DNA from 3 places in the Paractinoplanes brasiliensis genome. Region 3 is predicted to be linked to each of the others. Evidence: riboswitches for the same ligand, from Rfam matches in the RefSeq annotation. Region 3 holds a riboswitch; each other region holds the start of a gene.
The links. Region 3 has a riboswitch for cobalamin ahead of C8E87_RS39220 (ribonucleoside-diphosphate reductase subunit alpha). Riboswitches for the same ligand answer to the same signal wherever they lie in the genome.

Region 1: linked by a shared signal. The riboswitch ahead of C8E87_RS37480 (CbtB domain-containing protein) and the one ahead of C8E87_RS39220 (ribonucleoside-diphosphate reductase subunit alpha) in region 3 are both predicted to bind cobalamin.
Region 2: linked by a shared signal. The riboswitch ahead of C8E87_RS37465 (VWA domain-containing protein) and the one ahead of C8E87_RS39220 (ribonucleoside-diphosphate reductase subunit alpha) in region 3 are both predicted to bind cobalamin.

The regions. Positions count from the first base shown of each region.
Region 1 is NZ_SNWR01000002.1:1,179,097-1,184,896, forward strand. It holds gene C8E87_RS37475 (cobyrinic acid a,c-diamide synthase CobB) at 1-1,285, shown strand, start outside; adenosylcobalamin (AdoCbl) riboswitch at 1,282-1,425, shown strand; gene C8E87_RS37480 (CbtB domain-containing protein) at 1,424-1,633, shown strand; gene C8E87_RS37485 (CbtA family protein) at 1,738-2,517, shown strand; gene C8E87_RS37490 (cobalt-precorrin-6A reductase) at 2,624-3,439, opposite strand; gene C8E87_RS46035 (hypothetical protein) at 3,549-3,836, opposite strand; gene C8E87_RS37500 (NUDIX domain-containing protein) at 3,808-4,317, opposite strand; gene C8E87_RS37505 (hypothetical protein) at 4,385-5,011, shown strand; gene C8E87_RS37510 (class I SAM-dependent methyltransferase) at 5,126-5,800, opposite strand, start outside.
Region 2 is NZ_SNWR01000002.1:1,172,559-1,178,358, forward strand. It holds gene C8E87_RS37445 (precorrin-8X methylmutase) at 1-167, shown strand, start outside; gene C8E87_RS37450 (precorrin-2 C(20)-methyltransferase) at 164-1,666, shown strand; gene C8E87_RS37455 (cobalt-precorrin-4/precorrin-4 C(11)-methyltransferase) at 1,667-2,422, opposite strand; gene cbiE (precorrin-6y C5,15-methyltransferase (decarboxylating) subunit CbiE) at 2,419-3,627, opposite strand; cobalamin riboswitch at 3,683-3,827, shown strand; gene C8E87_RS37465 (VWA domain-containing protein) at 3,875-5,800, shown strand, end outside.
Region 3 is NZ_SNWR01000002.1:1,586,042-1,591,841, reverse strand. It holds gene C8E87_RS39230 (effector-associated domain EAD1-containing protein) at 1-139, opposite strand, end outside; gene C8E87_RS39225 (ribonucleotide-diphosphate reductase subunit beta) at 248-1,243, opposite strand; gene C8E87_RS39220 (ribonucleoside-diphosphate reductase subunit alpha) at 1,264-3,582, opposite strand; cobalamin riboswitch at 3,707-3,919, opposite strand; gene C8E87_RS39215 (sulfite exporter TauE/SafE family protein) at 4,002-4,772, shown strand; gene C8E87_RS39210 (PPOX class F420-dependent oxidoreductase) at 4,822-5,286, opposite strand; gene C8E87_RS39205 ((2Fe-2S)-binding protein) at 5,747-5,800, opposite strand, start outside.

The sequences.
Region 1 (5,800 bases), 410 kb from region 3:
CATGGCCGCGCTCGCCGCGCGCGGGCACACCGTGTCAGGGCACAAAGTGGGGCCCGACTACATCGACCCCGGTTACCACGCCCTGGCCACCGGACGCCCCGGCCGCAACCTCGACCCGCACCTGACCGACCCCTCCCTCGTGGTTCCGCTGCTGCTGCACGGCGCCCGCGACGCCGACATCGCGATCGTCGAAGGAGTCATGGGCCTGTACGACGGCCGCATCGGCGGCGACGGGTTCGCCTCCACCGCGCACCTCGCGACCCTCACCGCGACCCCGATCCTGCTGGTCGTGGACATCTCGCACACCTCGCGCAGCGTGGGCGCCGTCGTGCACGGAATGGCCACGTTCCAGCCCGGCATCACCGTCGCGGGCGTCGTGCTCAACAAGGCCGGCTCGTCGCGCCACGCCGCCGAGGCGGCCCGCGCGGTGGAGTCCACCGGCGTGCCCGTGCTGGGGATCCTGCACCGCGACCAGGGTGTCACCGCTCCGTCACGGCACCTCGGGCTCGTCCCGGCCGCCGAACGCGACGAGGCGGCCGCCTCCCTGGGCCTGCTCGCCGAGCAGATCTCCCGTCACGTCGACCTCGACGCCGTGCTGCAGGTGGCACGCACCGCCCCCGATCTGAACGCGGAGCCGTGGAACCCGGCGGCACACATCCGCCGCCCCGGCTCCGGATCACCGGTCGTCGCGGTCGCGGCCGGGCGTGCCTTCACGTTCCGGTACGCCGAGACGGCCGAGCTGCTGCAGGCGGCGGGCTGCGCCGTCGTCACGTTCGACCCGGCCCGCGACCAGCGGCTCCCCGCCGGGACGAGTGGGTTGTACCTCGGCGGGGGCTTCCCCGAGGTGCACGCGTCCACGCTGAGCGCCAACTCCGCCCTGCGCCACGAACTGCGCCAGGCAGTCCTCGACGGTGTCCCGACCGTCGCGGAGTGCGCCGGGCTGCTGTACCTGTGCCGTTCCGTCGACGGGCACCCGATGGTCGGGGCGCTCGACGCCGACGCGGTCATGACGCCCCGGCTCACCCTCGCGTACGTCCGGGCCGAACTCGGCTCGGACCAGCTGCTGGGCGAACGGGGAGCCACCGCCACCGGCCACGAGTTCCACCGCACCACCGTCACCCCCGGGCACGGCGAACACCCCGCCTGGCGTGTCGAGGGCCGCGACGCCGGGTTCGCCGGTCCCGGCCTCAGCGCCTCCTACCTTCACGTGCACTGGGCCGGGCACCCGCACCTGGCCCAGTCGTTTGCCGACGCCGTGCACCGATCGGTTCGCTCCGATACCTGATATGGTCGGTCCACCTTGCTGAAGGAAGCCGGTGTGAATCCGGCGCAGTCGCGCTACTGTGACGCCGCTCGCGGCGAAGCCAGACCCTCCAGCCAGGTCGACCACCCATTGACGGGACGCAGCATCCCAAGGAGTGTCATGCCTCAGGCGACCACGGCCGTTCCGGCCGCTCTTCCCACCGTTCCCGTACGCGCGCTCGCCCCCTGGGCACTCTTCTTCGCGCTGCTCACCGCCGTCGTCCTGTATTTCGTGGGCGCCGAGCAGGGAGCTTTCTCCGTCTTCGAGGGCACCTTCCTCCACGAGCTGACGCACGACGCGCGGCACGTGCTGGGCTTCCCCTGCCACTGACGCCAAGCGGCACACGTCCGGCCGTCCGGATTCCTCGTTCTTCCTCGTTCCCGGCGCCGCCGGCATTTCGTGCTGCCCGCGGCCGGCTCTCGAACGGACCCTCGATGACCCCACGTACGTTTCTCGTCCACGGGCTGCTGGCCGGACTCATCGCCGGTTTCGCCGCCTTCCTCGTCTCCTACGTCGTCGCCGAACCCCAGATCGACGCGGCCATCGCCCTGGAGGAAGCCGGCGCCGCCGAGCACACGCACGACACCGCAACCGCCGGGCAACCCCACAGCCACGACGAGGAGGCCGCGGTCTCGCGTGGCACCCAGTCGACCGGGGGCCTGGCGCTGGGCACCGTCCTGGTGGGCATCGTCCTCGGTGGAGCGACGGCACTCGCCGCTGCCTTCGCCGCCGGGCGCCTCGGCGGACTGTCCGCACGGGCCAGCACCGCTACGGTGGCCGCCGTCGGTTTCGTCGCCGCCGCCCTCGTGCCGTTCCTCAAGTACCCCGCCACACCACCGGCGGTGGGCTCCGGCGACACGATCAGCGAACGGACCGCCCTGTATTTCGGGTTCTGGGCATTGAGCCTGGCTGCCGCCGTCGGTGCCGTGCTCCTGGCCCGCCGTCTGCTGCCCCGGCTGGGCGCCTATCCGGCGGTGCTGGCCGCCGCCGGCGCCTACCTCGTGGTCGTCGTGGTCGCGGGTGCTGTGCTGCCGACGGTCAACGAAGTCGGTGACTTCCCTGCCGACACGCTCTGGTACTTCCGCCTCTCGTCTCTCATGACCCTGGCCGCGACGTGGGCGGTCCTGGGCGTGGTGCTGACCGGTCTGGTCGGACGCGACGCGGACCGGGCCGCCGAACGGCTACGCCGTCAGGAGCTGGCCGCGGCGCTCTGAGCCGTTTCCCCCTGCGGCTTCGCCCCTGTCAGCTCCGCCCCTGTCAGCATCGCCCGTGTCAGCAACCGCCCCTGTCAGCAACCGCCCGTGCCTAGCATCGCCCCTGTCAGCATCGCCCATGCCAGCACCGCCCATGCCAGCACCGCCCATGCCAGCACCGCCCATGCCAGCACCGCCCATGCCAGCGAGCGGGCAGTGCCCGGATCCACGCCAGTGCGGCCTCGACGTCACCGACGATCCGTACCCCGGCCGGCGGGCCGGCACGGCGCACCACGACCACCGGCATCCCGCGTTCCGCGGCGATCACGAGCTTCGCCACCGTGTGGTCACCGCCGGAGTCCTTAGTCACCAGGACGTCCGCGCCCGCCATCACTTCCCGCTCACTGCCGACGGTGTACGGACCGCGGCTGCGCAGCAGCGTCCAGGACGCCGGAAGAGCGATGTCGGGCTCGTCCACCACCCGAACCAGGCAGGCATGACGGCGCAGCGGCTCGACGAAGTGGGCGAGCGACTGCCGCCCGACGGTGAGGAACGGTCGCTCCCCCAGCCGCGCCGCCATGCCGGCTGCCTCACCGTGGTCGCCTGCCCAGTGCCACGTGCGCGCCTCCGGACGGACGGCCCAGCCCGGACGTTCCAGACGGACCAGCGGCACTCCGGCCGCCGGGCACGCCACTGCCGCGTTGGCGCTGATCCGCTGCGCGAACGGGTGCGTCGCGTCGACCACCGCGTCGGCGCCGCTCTCCGCCAGGTAAGCGGCCAGCCCGTCAACGCCGCCGAAACCGCCGATGCGTACCTGTCCGACAGGCAGCCGAGGACGCGAGACCCGTCCCGCGAGCGAGGTCACGACCACGGCGCCGTCCTCGACCAGCGCGTCCGCGAGCGCACGGGCCTCGCCCGTCCCGCCGAGCACGAGGACCTTCACGGGTGACGTCCGACCACCGGGACCGCGGGAGCGTACACGGGGCCGGCCGAGCCCGCCGCGACCTCGCCCCGCTCAGCCGGTTCGAGCAGCGCCACCATGAGCCGCCCCGTCAGGCGGGCCTGTCCATCCACCGCCCCAGTATCGCCCGCTGCCCATTCGCCCGGCCGCCGCCCTCGACGTCGCCGAAGTCACCGCGATGTTGGCGGCACGTTGCGGCCGACGGCACGTTGCGGGCGGCGGCACGTTGCGGGCGGCGAGCGCGGCGGCGGCATCCATCGTCAGGGTCGACGATGATCGGGGTGCCGGCGGCGCGGGCGGCGTCGAAGTGTTTGGTGACGTCCTCCCAGTTGACCAGGTTCCACAGTCTGTCAGTCGACCAGCCCCTGCGCATACTCACGCATCCGGAACCGGTCATCGGGAAACCAGCTCTCCCATGCCTGATCCAGACTCATCCACGCGGCGGGCTGAGCGGGCTCGGCCACCAGCGTTGCTGAGGGGTCGCCGAACGCGGCATAGGACAGGCTCAGGGTCGGTGGCTCGCCGGTCTTGTACGACCGGACGTCGACCGCAGCCGGCTGTGCGAGGAGATCGGCCTCGACCCCGGTCTCCTCGAACAGCTCCCGCCGCGCCGCCTGGCGGGGCGTTTCGCCGGGCTCGACCTGCCCGCCGGGCGGAACCCAGCCCCGCCACGGATGTCGCACCAGCAGCACCCGGGACAGCCCTGGATCGAACACCCACACCTCGGCCCCCAACGGATCAGGCGGGCTCGGACCGACGGAAGCGACCCAGCCATCGACGTCGTCGAACACGTCCCGGACCATGCCGGCATCGCCCAGCGCGGCTGCCAACGTCTGCCGCTGCAACTCCTCACGACTCATGCCGGCAACCTAGTGAGGGGGTACGACACATTTCTGCCGGCCCATGACCCAAGATCAGTGTGTGAACATGCTGTGGCGTGATGTCTTCGTCCCCGACAGTGTGGTGGGCAGCGACGGGTTCACCGCCGAGGTCGGCGGCCTGGTCGAGATGCCTCTGGCGTTGTACTGCCGGTACCGGACCCCGGTGGGCAAGGATGACGACGGCCGGCCAACGGTGACCTTCACGCCCGGGGATCATGCGCTCCCGGACAACCGTGGCGTCTACGACCTGGTCGGCCGGCCTGTCGCCATGGAGAACACCGCCTGGGCGGCCGGGTGGATGCTCGACGTCGACGGGCTCGGCATCTATGTCAGCGAGGCGGCCGCCGGACCGTCGCCCGGCTTCCCGCGTCTCGGGGTGTACCGGGAAACCGGCTCGGATCCAGCCGCGCCGGTGCCGCAGCCGGGAATGTGGACACGCGTGCGGGGCCAGTTGAGCATCGCCGAACCGTACGAGACCGGGGCGTACGAACCCGAGGCTGAACTGCTGCGTCACGCCGTACGGACATGGCTCGTCCACCGGGTCGTCCGGCTGGACGGCTTACCGGGCAGCGGCCGCGTCACCCGCGGGCGAGGCGAAGATGTCGCGGTCGTCCAACGCGCCGGAGCCGCCCGGACCACTGTCGGCTACCTCCTCGACCTGGAACAGGCGTAGCTCTGTCGAGCAGAGCCACGCGTACGGTGAGCGGCGGCTTCACCGGTGCCCCGGTCGACAGGTACTTCGACCGTGCCGTCATCGGTGCTGCCGAGGGCGGCGGTTCGCGCGGCGTCAATCGTTCTCAGCCGTCCCGGGACGGCTGAGATCGACCCGGGCCTGCCAGACCGAGATGTGGGCCGGGCTGGTGTCGGTGAACGGGCCGCGCTGCCAGTCCGCCCAGCGCTCGCGCAAACTCATGCCGGCCGCGCGTGCCATGTCGTCGAGCTCGGCGGTCCCGACGTAGCGGTGGGCGGACGCGTACGTGTGGACTTCGCCGTCGAGGATCCACGTGTGGTGTGAAACCGCGATCTGCTTGCCGACGTCGTACACCTCGACGCCTCGGTGCTGGCCGGTGTCCGCGAAGAGCCGGGGCGACTCGGCCGGGACGGGAACGTAGTTCTCGATCACGAAACGACCGCCCGCTCCGAGGTGCCCGGCGGCGTTGCGGAAGGCCTGTGCCTGCTCCTCGCGCGTCGTCAGGTTCGTGATGGTGTTGCGCAGCAGGTAGACGAGCGAGAACGAGCCGTCGACGGTGGTGGTCGCGAAGTCGCCGAGCGAAACGGTGACCGCGTCACTGCCCGGTTGCGCCCGCAGCTCCCTGATCATCGCCGCCGACAGTTCGATGCCGTACACCGGGATCCTGCGCCGGCTCAGTGGAATGGCGATGCGCCCGGTGCCGACGCCGAACTCCAGCGCCGCGCCGCCTCCCGCCAGCCCGGCGAGGAAGTCGGTCGTCGCCTCGACCAG
Region 2 (5,800 bases), 410 kb from region 3:
GCACGCCGGTGGGCTTCATCGGCGCGGCCGAGTCCAAGCAGGCGCTGATCGACCTCGCCGCCGACGCCCCCGGGCTCGACGTGCCGTACCTCGTGGTGACCGGGCGCCGGGGCGGCTCGGCGATGGCCGCGTCCGCGCTGAACGCCCTCGCCCGGGAGGCGGAGTGAACGGGCGGCTGTCCGGCGTCGGGGTCGGGCCGGGTGATCCGGAACTCCTCACGCTCAAAGCCGCCCGGCTGATCGGCGCGGCCCAGGTCATCGCCTATCACCAGGGCGTCGGCAAGCAGTCCAACGCGCGCCGTGTCGCCGCCGGGCTGTTCCCGGACGACGTGATCGAGGAGGCTCTGGTCTATCCGGTCACGACCCAGAGCACCGAGCACCCGGGCGGGTACGCCGGGGCGATGGCCGATTTCTACGCCGAGTCCACCGAGCGGCTGCGGACGCACCTGACGGCGGGCCGCGACGTCGTCGTGCTGGCCGAGGGTGATCCGATGCTCTACGGCTCGTTCATGTACCTGCACGACCGTCTCGCCGGCGAGTTCGACACCCAGGTCGTCGCCGGTGTGCCCGCCTTCGCCGCCGCGACCGCCACCACCGCCCTGCCGCTGGTCCGGCAGACCGACGTGCTGACCGTGCTGCCCGGCACGTTGCCCGAGCCGGAGCTGGCCCGCCGTCTCGCCGACACCGACGGGGCGGTGATCATGAAGCTGGGCCGGACGTTCGCCAAGGTCCGCTCCGCGCTCGAGCAGGCCGGACGGATCGACGGGTCCTGGTACGTCGAACGGGCGTCGATGACCGCCGAGCGGGTGCTGCCGGTCGCCGACGTGGACCCCGCCACCGTGCCGTACTTCTCGATCGTGCTGGTACCCGGGGACACCCGTCCCGATGTCTCCCGCTACGACCGCCCGGCAGCCGAGGCCCCCGAACCCGCCCCCGGCGCCGAGGTCGTCGTCGTGGGCCTCGGCCCCGGCCCCGACCGGTGGTTGTCCCCCGAGGCGTCGCAGGTGCTCGCCGAGGTCGGCCACGTCGTCGGCTACGGGCCGTACGTGCAGCGAGTCGCGCAGCGCCCCGGGCTCGTGCGCCACGCGTCCGGCAACACGGTGGAGCTCGACCGGGCCCGGGAGGCGCTCGAGCTGGCGCTGGCCGGTGAGCGGGTCGCCGTGGTCTCCGGAGGTGACGCGGGCGTCTTCGGCATGGCGTCGGCGGTGTTCGAGGCGGCAGAAGATCCCCGGTACACCGACGTCGCCGTACGGGTCGTGCCGGGTATCTCCGCGGTCCAGGCCGTCGCGGCGCGCGCAGGCGCACCGATCGGCGCTGACTTCGCGGTGATGAGCCTGTCGGACCGGCTCAAACCGTGGGAGGTCGTGGAGAAGCGGCTGCGCGCGGTCGCCGAGGCCGATCTGGTGCTGGCCCTCTACAACCCGCGCTCACGCTCACGCACCGAACAGGTCGCACGGGCCCGGGACGTGCTGCTGGAGCGCAAGTCGCCGCGGACCGTCGTCGTCGTGGGCCGCGACATCGGCCGCGCCGGCGAAAGTCTGACCGTCACCACGCTCGGCGAGCTCGAGCCCGGGAACATCGACATGAAATGCCTGGTGATCGTCGGCGCGTCGGGCACCCGGGTCACCGCGGCCGGACGGGTCTGGAGCCCGCGCTTCGTCGCCTGATCAGCCGCGCCCGCGGCGCTCGCGGCCGGCCGAGTAGAGGAAGGACTCCCCACCGCGGACGTCCGCGGCCACTGCCGGGCCGACCAGGATGACCGCGGCCTGCCGCAGGCCCGCGGCCTCGACCCGGTCGCCGATGTCGGCCAACGTGCCGCGCAGGATGAGCTCCTGCGGCTGCGACACCCGGAACACCACCACGACCGGGCAGTCGTGGCCGTAGTGCCCAGCCAGTCCGGCAGCCAGCTCGCGGGTACGCGTGACGGCGAGGTGCAGGGCCAGCGTCGCCCCCGTCGCGGCGTACGCGGCCAGCTCCTCCCCCGGCGGCATGGGGGTGGACCGGGCCTGCGCGCGGGTGAGCACGACCGATTGGGCCAGCTCCGGGACGGTCAGCTCGGCGCCGACGGCGGCCGCGGCAGCCGCGTACGCCGGCACACCGGGAGTGATGTCCCACGGGACCCGGGCGGCGTCGAGCCGGCGTGCCTGCTCGTGCACCGCGGAGTACAACGACGGGTCACCGGAACACAGCCGTACGACCTCCGACCCGTCGGCGTGGGCCCGCACCAGGTGGGTGGTGATCCGGTCCAGGTCGAGCTGCTGGGTGTCGATCAGCCGCGCGTCGTCGCGGCAGTGATCCAGCACCGCCGCGTCGAGGTAGGTGCCCGGGTACAGGCACACGTCGGCGGCCTCGAGCAGGCGTACCGCACGCAGCGTGAGCAGGTCGGCGGCGCCCGGCCCCGCCCCGACGAAGTGAACTGTCACGATTCTCCCTTGCGGACGGACCATTGGCTGACGGCCCGCGCGGGCGTCCAGCCGGTGAAGCCTCCGAGCGGCTCGGCCCGCTCGACGTGCAGGCGGACGAGTTCCCCGCCCCGGCGGCGGTGCTGTTCCAGCAGCACCGCCTCGGTCTCGGCGGTGACCCCGTGAACGACGAGCCGGCCACCGGCGCCGAGCGCGTCCCAGCACGTGTCCAGCACGCCGGGGACCGTGGCCCCGCCACCGACGAACACCGCGTCGGGACGTTCGAGACCGGACAGGGCCCCGGGCGCCGAGCCTTCGACCGTACGCAGGCCGGGCACGCCGAGGGCTGCCGCGTTGCGCCGCACCAGCGCCGCCCGGTCGGGGCGGGACTCGACCGCGATCGCCCGCGCCGTCGGCCAGGCCCGCATCCACTCCACGCCGATCGAGCCGCTGCCGGCGCCGACGTCCCACAGCAGCTGACCGGGCGCGGGCGCGAGCCGGGCCAGGGCGCCGGCCCGCAGGTCCCGTTTGGTGATCTGCCCGGTGTGCTCGAACGCGTCGTCGGGCAGCATCCCACCCGCCGCCCAGCCCGGACCGGCGCCGCGGACCTCCACGGCGAGGACGTTCAGCCGCGGCACCTCTTCGACGTCCCACCCGGCAGCGGTGGTCTCGGCACACGACTCCCCGGCGGCGCCGAGGTCACCGAGCACGACCAGCCGGGACTGCCCCCAGCCGAACCCGGTGAGCACGCCGGCGACGGCCGCGGGTGTCGTCTCGTCGCTGGACAGGACCAGCAGCCGCCGGCCGGCCGCCAACGCGGGCACGACCAGCCGTACGTCCCGGCCGACCAGGCTCACGGTGGTCACTGACTCGGCCGGCCAGCCGAGACGTGCCCGGGCGAGAGCCACCGACGAGACCCCGGGAACGATGGTCACCCGATCTCGGCCGAGAACGTCCAGCAGCGTCGTGCCGATGCCCGACACGAGCGGGTCACCGGAGGCCAGTACGACGACCGGCCCTCGTGCCGCGGCCAGCAGACCTGGGAGATTGTCCCGCAGCGGCGACGGCCACGTCAGGCGCTGCTGACCGTCGACCGGCGGTACGGCATCGAGGTGCCGACGCCCGCCGAGCAGCGTCGCGGCCGCCCGCACGAGCGCCCGGGACGGCTCCGGCAGACCCACCCACCCGTCAGCCCCGATCCCCACGACGGTCACCCGGTCCTCCATGGAGGAGCACCCTAGCCCGCCCACCGGCCCTTGCCCCGGCCGCCGGGGCGTCTATGGTGATGCACAGGTTCGAGGTGCCCCACGACCGCGGTCACGGGGAGAATCTGGGAAGCCGGTGAGAATCCGGCACAGGGCCCGCTGCGGTGACCCGGGCGATCGACCTGGGAAGTCCGAAGACCGGCCTCGATCCGAGCCACGGCGCACTCCGCGTCGTGGACCGCCATGGCAGATCGAGCGGGAGCCCTACATGCCAGCGCAGTACCCCTTCTGTGCCGTCGTCGGCGCCGACGACATGACCCTCGCCCTCACCCTGGTCGCGATCGACCCGCTCATCGGCGGCGTCCTGGTCCGCGGCGAGAAGGGCACCGCCAAGACGACTACCGTGCGCGGCCTGGCCGAGGTGCTCCCGGCGGTGCGGGTCTACGCGGGCGACCGGTTCTCGATCGACCCGGACGATCCCTCGGCGGTCTGCCCCGACGGGCCCTTCGGCGCGTCCACACCCGTCGTCGAACGCCCGGTACGCCTCGTCGAACTGCCCGTCGGGGCCGGCGACGACCGGGTGACCGGTTCGCTGAAGCTCGACGCGGCACTGCGTGACGGGGTCGTCGCGTTCGAACCCGGTCTGCTGGCCCGGGCTCATCGTGGCCTGCTCTACGTCGACGAGGTCAACCTGCTGCCCGACCACCTGGTCGACCTGCTGCTCGACGCCGCGGCGACCGGCCGGGTCAGCGTCGAACGCGACGGTGTCTCCGTCGAGCACGCCTCCCGGTTCGTGCTGATCGGCACGATGAACCCGGAGGAGGGCGAATTGCGCCCGCAACTGCTCGACCGGTTCGGCCTGACCGTCGAGGTCACCGCCCCGCGCGACCCCGTCCGGCGGGTGCAGGCGGTGCGCCGCCGGCTGGCGTTCGACGCCGACCCCGAGGGCTTCGCCGCACGCTGGGCCGGGGAGCAGGACGGCATGCGCGCCCGGCTGGCCGCCGCGCGGCGGTCGCTGGCCGATGTCGTGCTCGACGACGAGACGCTCACCAGGATCGCCGAGCTGTGCGCCGCGTTCGACGTCGACGGCCTGCGTGCGGACCTCGTCACCGCCCGCGCCGCCGCGGCACACGCGGCCTGGCGGGGACGCACGCTGGTGACGGTCGAGGACATCCGGGTCGCCGCCCGCCTCGCGCTGCCGCACCGCCGCCGCCGTAACCCCTTCGACGAGCCCGGCCTCGACCAGGACCGCCTCGACGACCTGCTCGGCCCCGACAACCCCGACCCCGACCCCGGACCGGACGGACCTGGCGGCCCCGGCAACGGGGCACCGGACGACACCGGGCACGAGGGACCGGCCGGGAACGGCCCCGGATCCGCCGCTCCCGAACCGCAGACCGCCGGCGCCACATCGGTGGCCTCCGCCGGTGAGCCGGCACGTGCCCGGCTGCTCGTCGTGAAGGGAACCGGCGACGGTCAGGCCGGCCGCCGGTCCCGGGCCCGGACGCCGCAGGGCCGAGTCGCCGGGCTGCGGGGCGGCACGGCCACCGGCGGTCGTCTGCACCTGCCGGGCACCATCACCGCGGCGGCGCCGCACCAGCGTTCCCGTGGTGGCCTGAGCGGCGGTCGCGGCCTCGCGCTCGTGCCCGGCGACCTGCGCCGGGCCGAGACCGTCGGGCGGGAGTCGAACCTCGTGCTGCTGTGCGTGGACGCGTCCGGTTCGATGGCGGCCCGCCGCCGTATGGAGCAGGTCAAGACCGCTGCGCTGTCGCTGCTGCTGGACGCCTACCGCCGCCGGGACAAGGTCGCTCTGGTGACGTTCCGGCGGCACACCGCCGAGGTCGTCCTGCCGCCGACCGGCTCGGTCGACGTCGCCTCACGCCGCCTGGCCGACCTGCCGGCCGGTGGCCGGACCCCGCTGGCCGAGGGCCTGGAACGCAGCTGGGAGGTGCTGCGCCGGGAGGCGTTGCGCGATCCGTCCCGCCGGCCGCTGCTGGTCGTGGTGACCGACGGCCGCGCCACCTCCGGCCCGGACCCGCTCGGTCGCGCCCACCGCGCCGCCGCCGCGCTTGCCACCAGCGGCGTCCAGGTCGTGGTCGTCGACTGCGAGACCGGACGATTCCGGCTCGGCCTCGCCGCCCAGCTGGCCACACACCTGCGGGCCGAGCACGTGCCGCTCGGTGAGGTGACTGCC
Region 3 (5,800 bases):
ACAGGCGCTTGTCGAGTTTGTACAGCAGCACCCGTTCGAGCGCGTCGCGGGAGCGGTAGGCGTCGACGATCGCCTCTTCCAGGCTCTGCAGCTGTGGACCGGTGAGCACCCGGGTCGAGCGGCCGCTGATCTTCTCCACCTCCGTGTGGCTGCCGGGCTCAGACGGGTCGCCCGCCAGTAGAGCACCGGGCAGACTGCCGCGGCAAGGTGGGCCGGGACGCCCGCGGCAACGGGCGCCCTGGAGATCTCAGAAGTCGTCGTCGAACGACACCGAGCCGGAGACGCCGACCTGGTACGCCGACACGCGCCGCTCGAAGAAGTTCGACAACTCCTGCACGTCCTGCAGCTCCATGAAGGCGAACGGGTTCCGGCTGCCGTACAGTGGCTCGATGCCCAGCGCGGCCAGCCGCCGGTCGGCCACGTGCTGCAGGTACTCGCGCATGTCGGCCAGGGACATGCCGGAGACACCCTGGGTGAGCAGGTCTTCGGCGAACTGCACCTCGCACTCGACCGCCTCGGCCAGCATGTCGCGCACCTGCTGCCGCATCTCGTCGTCGAACAGGTCGGGCTCCTCGGCCCGTACGGTGTCGACCACGTCGAACGCGAACGCCATGTGCATGCTCTCGTCGCGGAACACCCAGTTGGTGCCGGACGCCAGCCCGTGCAGCAGCCCCCGCGAGCGCAGGAAGTACACGTACGCGAAAGCGCCGTAGAAGAACAGGCCCTCGATGCACGCCGCGAAGCAGATCACGTTGAGCAGGAACGCGCGTCGATCGGCCTTCGACGAAAGCGACCGCAGTTCGTAGATCGAGTCGATCCACTTGAAGCAGAACTCGGCCTTGCGGGCGATCGACGGGATGTTCTCGACGGCCGCGAACGCCGCCGCGCGTTCGTCGAGGTCGGGCACGTACGTGTCGAGCAGGTTCAGATAGAACTGGACGTGCACGGCCTCCTCGAACAGCTGCCGCGACAGGTACAGCCTGCCCTCGGGCGAGTTGACGTGTTGATAGAGGTTGAGCACCAGATTGTTGGCCACGATCGTGTCACCGGTGGCGAAGAACGCGACCAGCCGCGACACCAGGTGCTGCTCGGCCGGCGACAGCTTGGACAGGTCGGCCAGGTCGGAGTGCAGGTCGACCTCCTCGACGGTCCAGGTGTTCTTGATGGCGTCCTTGAACCGGTCGAAGAACTGGGGGTACCGCATCGGCCGCAGCGTCAGGTCCATGCCGGGGTCGAGCAGCATTTGCCGTACGGGGGTGGTGGTCACTGACAGGCCTCACAGGACTCGGGGTTTTCCAGGGAGCAGGCGACGGCCTCGTCGGCGGCGACCGCGGGCACGACGGAGACGGTGGCCTGCTGGATGCGGGTGGCCGGGCGCGACCGAAGGTAGTACGACGTCTTCAGCCCGGCCTTCCACGCGTACAGGTACATCGACGAGAGCTTGCCGATGGTGGGCGCGCTCAGGAACAGGTTGAGCGACTGCGACTGGTCGATGTAGGGGGCCCGCGCCGCGGCCAGGTCGATCAGCGCGCGTTGCGGCAACTCCCACGCCGTGCGGAACAGCTCGCGCACCTCGTCGGGCAGTTCGGCGATCTGCTGCACGGACCCCTCGGCCCGCTTGATCTGCTCGCGGATCGCGGCCGTCCACAGACCGCGAGCCTTCAGTTCCCGTACGAGATAGGTGTTGATCTGCAGGAACTCGCCTGACATGGTTTCACGCTTGAACAGGTTGGACACCTGCGGCTCGATGCACTCGTAACAGCCGGCGATCGAGGCGATGGTGGCCGTGGGAGCGATCGCGACGAGCAGCGAGTTGCGCAGACCGGTCGCCGCGACACGGATCTTGAGCGCCGCCCACCGGTCGGACTGCTCGGGCGTGGCGCCCCACAACTCCGGGTGCAGCTGCCCCTGAGCCGCGCGTGTCTCGGCGTACGCGGGGTGGGGTCCGAAACGCTCGGCGAGACCGGCCGACGTCTCCAGCGCGGTCAGGAAGATCTCCTCCTGTACGCGGGTGGAGAGCTCACGCGCGGCGGGGGAGTCGAACGGCAGCCGCAGCGTGAAGAACGCGTCCTGCAGGCCCATCAGCCCCAGCCCGACCGGCCGCCAGCGCGGGTTCGACCTCTCGGCCTGCTCGGACGGGTAGTAGTTGATGTCGATGACCCGGTCGAGGAAGTGCACGGCCGTACGCACGGTCTCGCGCAACCGTGGCCAGTCGACGCCGTCGGCGGTGGTGTGCGCGCCCAGGTTGATCGAGCCGAGATTGCACACGGCGGTCTCGTCGTCGCTGTTCACCTCGAGGATCTCGGTGCACAGGTTGGACAGGTGAATGGTGTTGCCGGGCGCGCCGGTCTGGTTGGAGAGCGCGTTCGACCGGTCCTTGAACGTCATCCATCCGTTGCCGGTCTGGGCGAGCGTGCGCATCATCCGCCCGTACAGGTCCCGGGCCTTGACGGTTTTGACGGCCTTCTTCTCGGCGGCGCGATACGCGAGATCGAACTCCGTGCCGAACAGGTCGGGCAGCTCCGGCGCGTCGGACGGGTCGATCAGCGACCAGTCGCCGTCGGCCTCGACCCGGCGCATGAACTCGTCGGGGATCCAGTTGGCCAGGTTCAGGTTGTGGGTGCGGCGCGACTCCTCGCCGGTGTTGTCGCGCAGCTCCAGGAACTCCTCGACGTCCGGGTGCCACGGCTCGAGATACACGCAGGCCGCGCCCTTGCGACGACCGCCCTGGTTGACCGCGGCCACCCCCGCGTCGAGCGTCTTGAGGAACGGGACGATGCCGTTCGAGCGGCCGTTCGTGCCCCGGATCAACGCGCCCCGGCCCCGCACCCGCGACCAGGCGATGCCGATGCCGCCGGAGAACTTGGACAGCTTCGCGACCTGGTGATACCGCTCGTAGATGGAGTCCAGCTCGTCGCGCGGCGAGTCGACCAGGAAGCACGACGACATCTGCGTGTGCCGGGTGCCCGAGTTGAACAGCGTCGGCGAGCTGGGCAGATACGCCAGCGACGACATCAGCCGGTAGAACCCGATCGCCTCGGCCGGGGTGCGCGACAGGCCGCATGCCACGCGCAGCAGGAAGTACTGCGGCGTCTCGACCACGTCCCGCGACTGCGGGTGCCGCAGCAGGTAACGGTCGGCCACCGTACGCAGCCCGAAGTACTCGAAGCGCAGGTCCCCGCCGACGTCCACGGCGTCGTCGAGCTTGCGCGCGTGAGCCGCCACGAACTGCGCGGTCGTGTCCCCGATCAGGCCCAGCTGGTGCGCGTACCGGATGGACTGGCTGAAGCTCGCCACCTGCTGCAGGCGAACCTCCTTGTCCACGTACGCGGCCAGCAGCCGGGCGGCCAGCTTCGAGTACTGCGGCTCCTCACCGATCAGCTCGGCCGCCGTCTGGATCGACAGCTTGTCCAGTTCCTCGGTGGTGGCGCCGTCGTAGAGCCCGCTGATCGTCTTGGTCGCGACCCGCAGCGGGTCGACCTCGCCCAGGTCGGCGGCCCAGCGCTCGACCGCCTTGACGATCTTGTTGACGTCGACCGTTTCCAGGTCGCCGTTGCGTTTACGCACCTGCATGGGTGCCATGTCCCCCTCTTCCCAGCCCTCGTGGGGTCTCGGGACACGCAGGGGGACGCCGCCCAGGCGTAACAAGGCCCGGGCGTACGGCGTCAGCCGTCCCACGCGGCCTTCGACCACCGCACACCGAGGCCCGGCGTACGGTGCGCTGGCAGGTCTTCGGACTCGTGGGCGTCGAACACGCTCCTACTGGCCGTCGCTTCCCAGGCTCGTGGCGAGCCCAGTGCTTGTGTGACGGCGGTCGTTCCCACTCACCGCTGCGGGGCAGTCCCGGATTTTCACCGGCTTCCCTCTTGCCTCGACCGCCGCCTCACGCGGCGCTCGAACCAGCTGCGGGAGACACCATATATGGGCGGGGGTGTCGACACGCAACACCAGATGGTGTGCCAGGCGTGTCGCGCCCTCATGATCGTCTGTAAAGTCCGGGCATGACATGGCAGACCGCGCTCGGCGGCTTCGGCGCGGGTCTGCTGATCGCGCTGGTCACCACCCCGGTCGGCGTGTCCGGGGCGGTCTTCCTGCTGCCGGTGCAGCTCAGCGTGCTGCACGTGCCCAACCCGGCCGTCACCCCGACCAACCTGCTGTTCAACGTGGTTTCCGGGCCGGGCGCGCTGCTGCGGTACGGCCGCAACGGGCAGTTCGCTGGTCCGCTGGCCCGGCTGCTCCTGGCCGGCACCCTGCCCGGCGTGGTGATCGGCGCCTGCGTACGGGTGTTCCTGGTGCCGGGTCCCGGGGCCTTCCGCATCGTCGCCGGGGCGGTGCTGCTGCCGCTGGGACTGTGGCTGTGCGTACGAGCTCTGCGGCCCGGCCGCCCCGACCGTCCACCGCTGCGGTCCCGGACAATCGTCGGTCTCGGGGTGGCGGCCGGAACGGTCGGTGGGGTCTACGGCATCGGCGGCGGGTCGCTGCTCGGCCCGATCCTGGCCGGCCGGGGCACGCCGATGAGCCGCATCGCCCCCGCCGCCCTCGCCGCGACTTTTGTGACATCCATCGCGGGCGCCGCCACGTACGGGATTCTCGCCGTGACCACGACCGGGGACATCGCGCCGCAGTGGACACTCGGGCTGCTCAGCGGGGTGGGCGGCCTCATCGGCGGTTTCCTGGGCGCACGGCTGCAGCCGCGGCTGCCCGAGACCGCGCTGCGGCTGCTGCTCGGCGTGCTCGCGACCGGGATCGCCGTCTTCTACCTGACGTCGTAGGCGCAGCCTCCACCTGACGTCGTCATCCCGGCCTCCCCGTGTCGTAGGCCTACCCGATTCTCTGGCCGTAGACGTGGCCGACCTTGAGCACCAGCAACACGCGCCGGTCGTCGACCATGACCTGGCGGTACTCCTGCCAGTCGGGGTGCTCGCCGGCGGCCCGGCGGTAGTAGTCGACCAGGGCCTCGACCTCGGGGCCGTCCGGGTCGTCGCTCGGGCCGATCAGTTCGACCGTTCCCTCGGCGGTGGCCCACGACCGCCCGTCCGAACTGGTCACCTCGATGGCGGCACGGGGGTCACGGCGTACGTTGGTGGTCTTGGCCCGGCCCTCGACGACCGACACGTAGACGCGTTCGGCCTCACGGTCGTAGAACGGCGTGACGGGGGAGAGCTGGGGCATACCGGACGACTTGAGCGTGGCCAGCACACCGAGGCGGCTCTCGGCGAGCAGCGCCCGCGGATCGAATTCAGTCACCGGCCCATTCTGCCCCGCGCATCGCCAATTCTTGCCCATGCCTCTTGCCTGGCCGCGTCTCTGCTTGGCCGCGTCTCTGCTTGCCCGCGCCTCTGCTTGGCCGCGTCTCTGCTTGCCCGCGCCTCTGCAGGTCGTGGCTTTCGCTGGCCGCGCCTCTGCAGGTCGTGGCTTTCGCTGGCCGCGCCCCTGCTGGTCGTGGCTTTCGCTGGCCGCGCCCCTTCTTGTCCGCGCCGTTTCACGGCCTACGCCGCGTCCTGGCCGGGCCCCTCCTACTCGTGCCGCTTCCGATCGCGCGCGTGGCCGGTCATCGGGGACGTTGGCGCGGAAGCCGCACGTGCCGCTTTCTCTGGCCGCCTTTTGTCCCGCGTGTGGTTGGTGATCGGGGAGGTTGGCGTGGTCGCGGCGCGTGTCGTTTTTCTGGCCGTCTCTTGTCGTGGGTGTGGTTGGTGATCGGGGAGGTTGGCGTGGTTGCGGCATGTGTCGTTTTTCTGGCCCCCTTTTATCCCGCGCGTGGCCGGTCATTCCGGACGAGGACGCAGTCGCCGCACGTGCC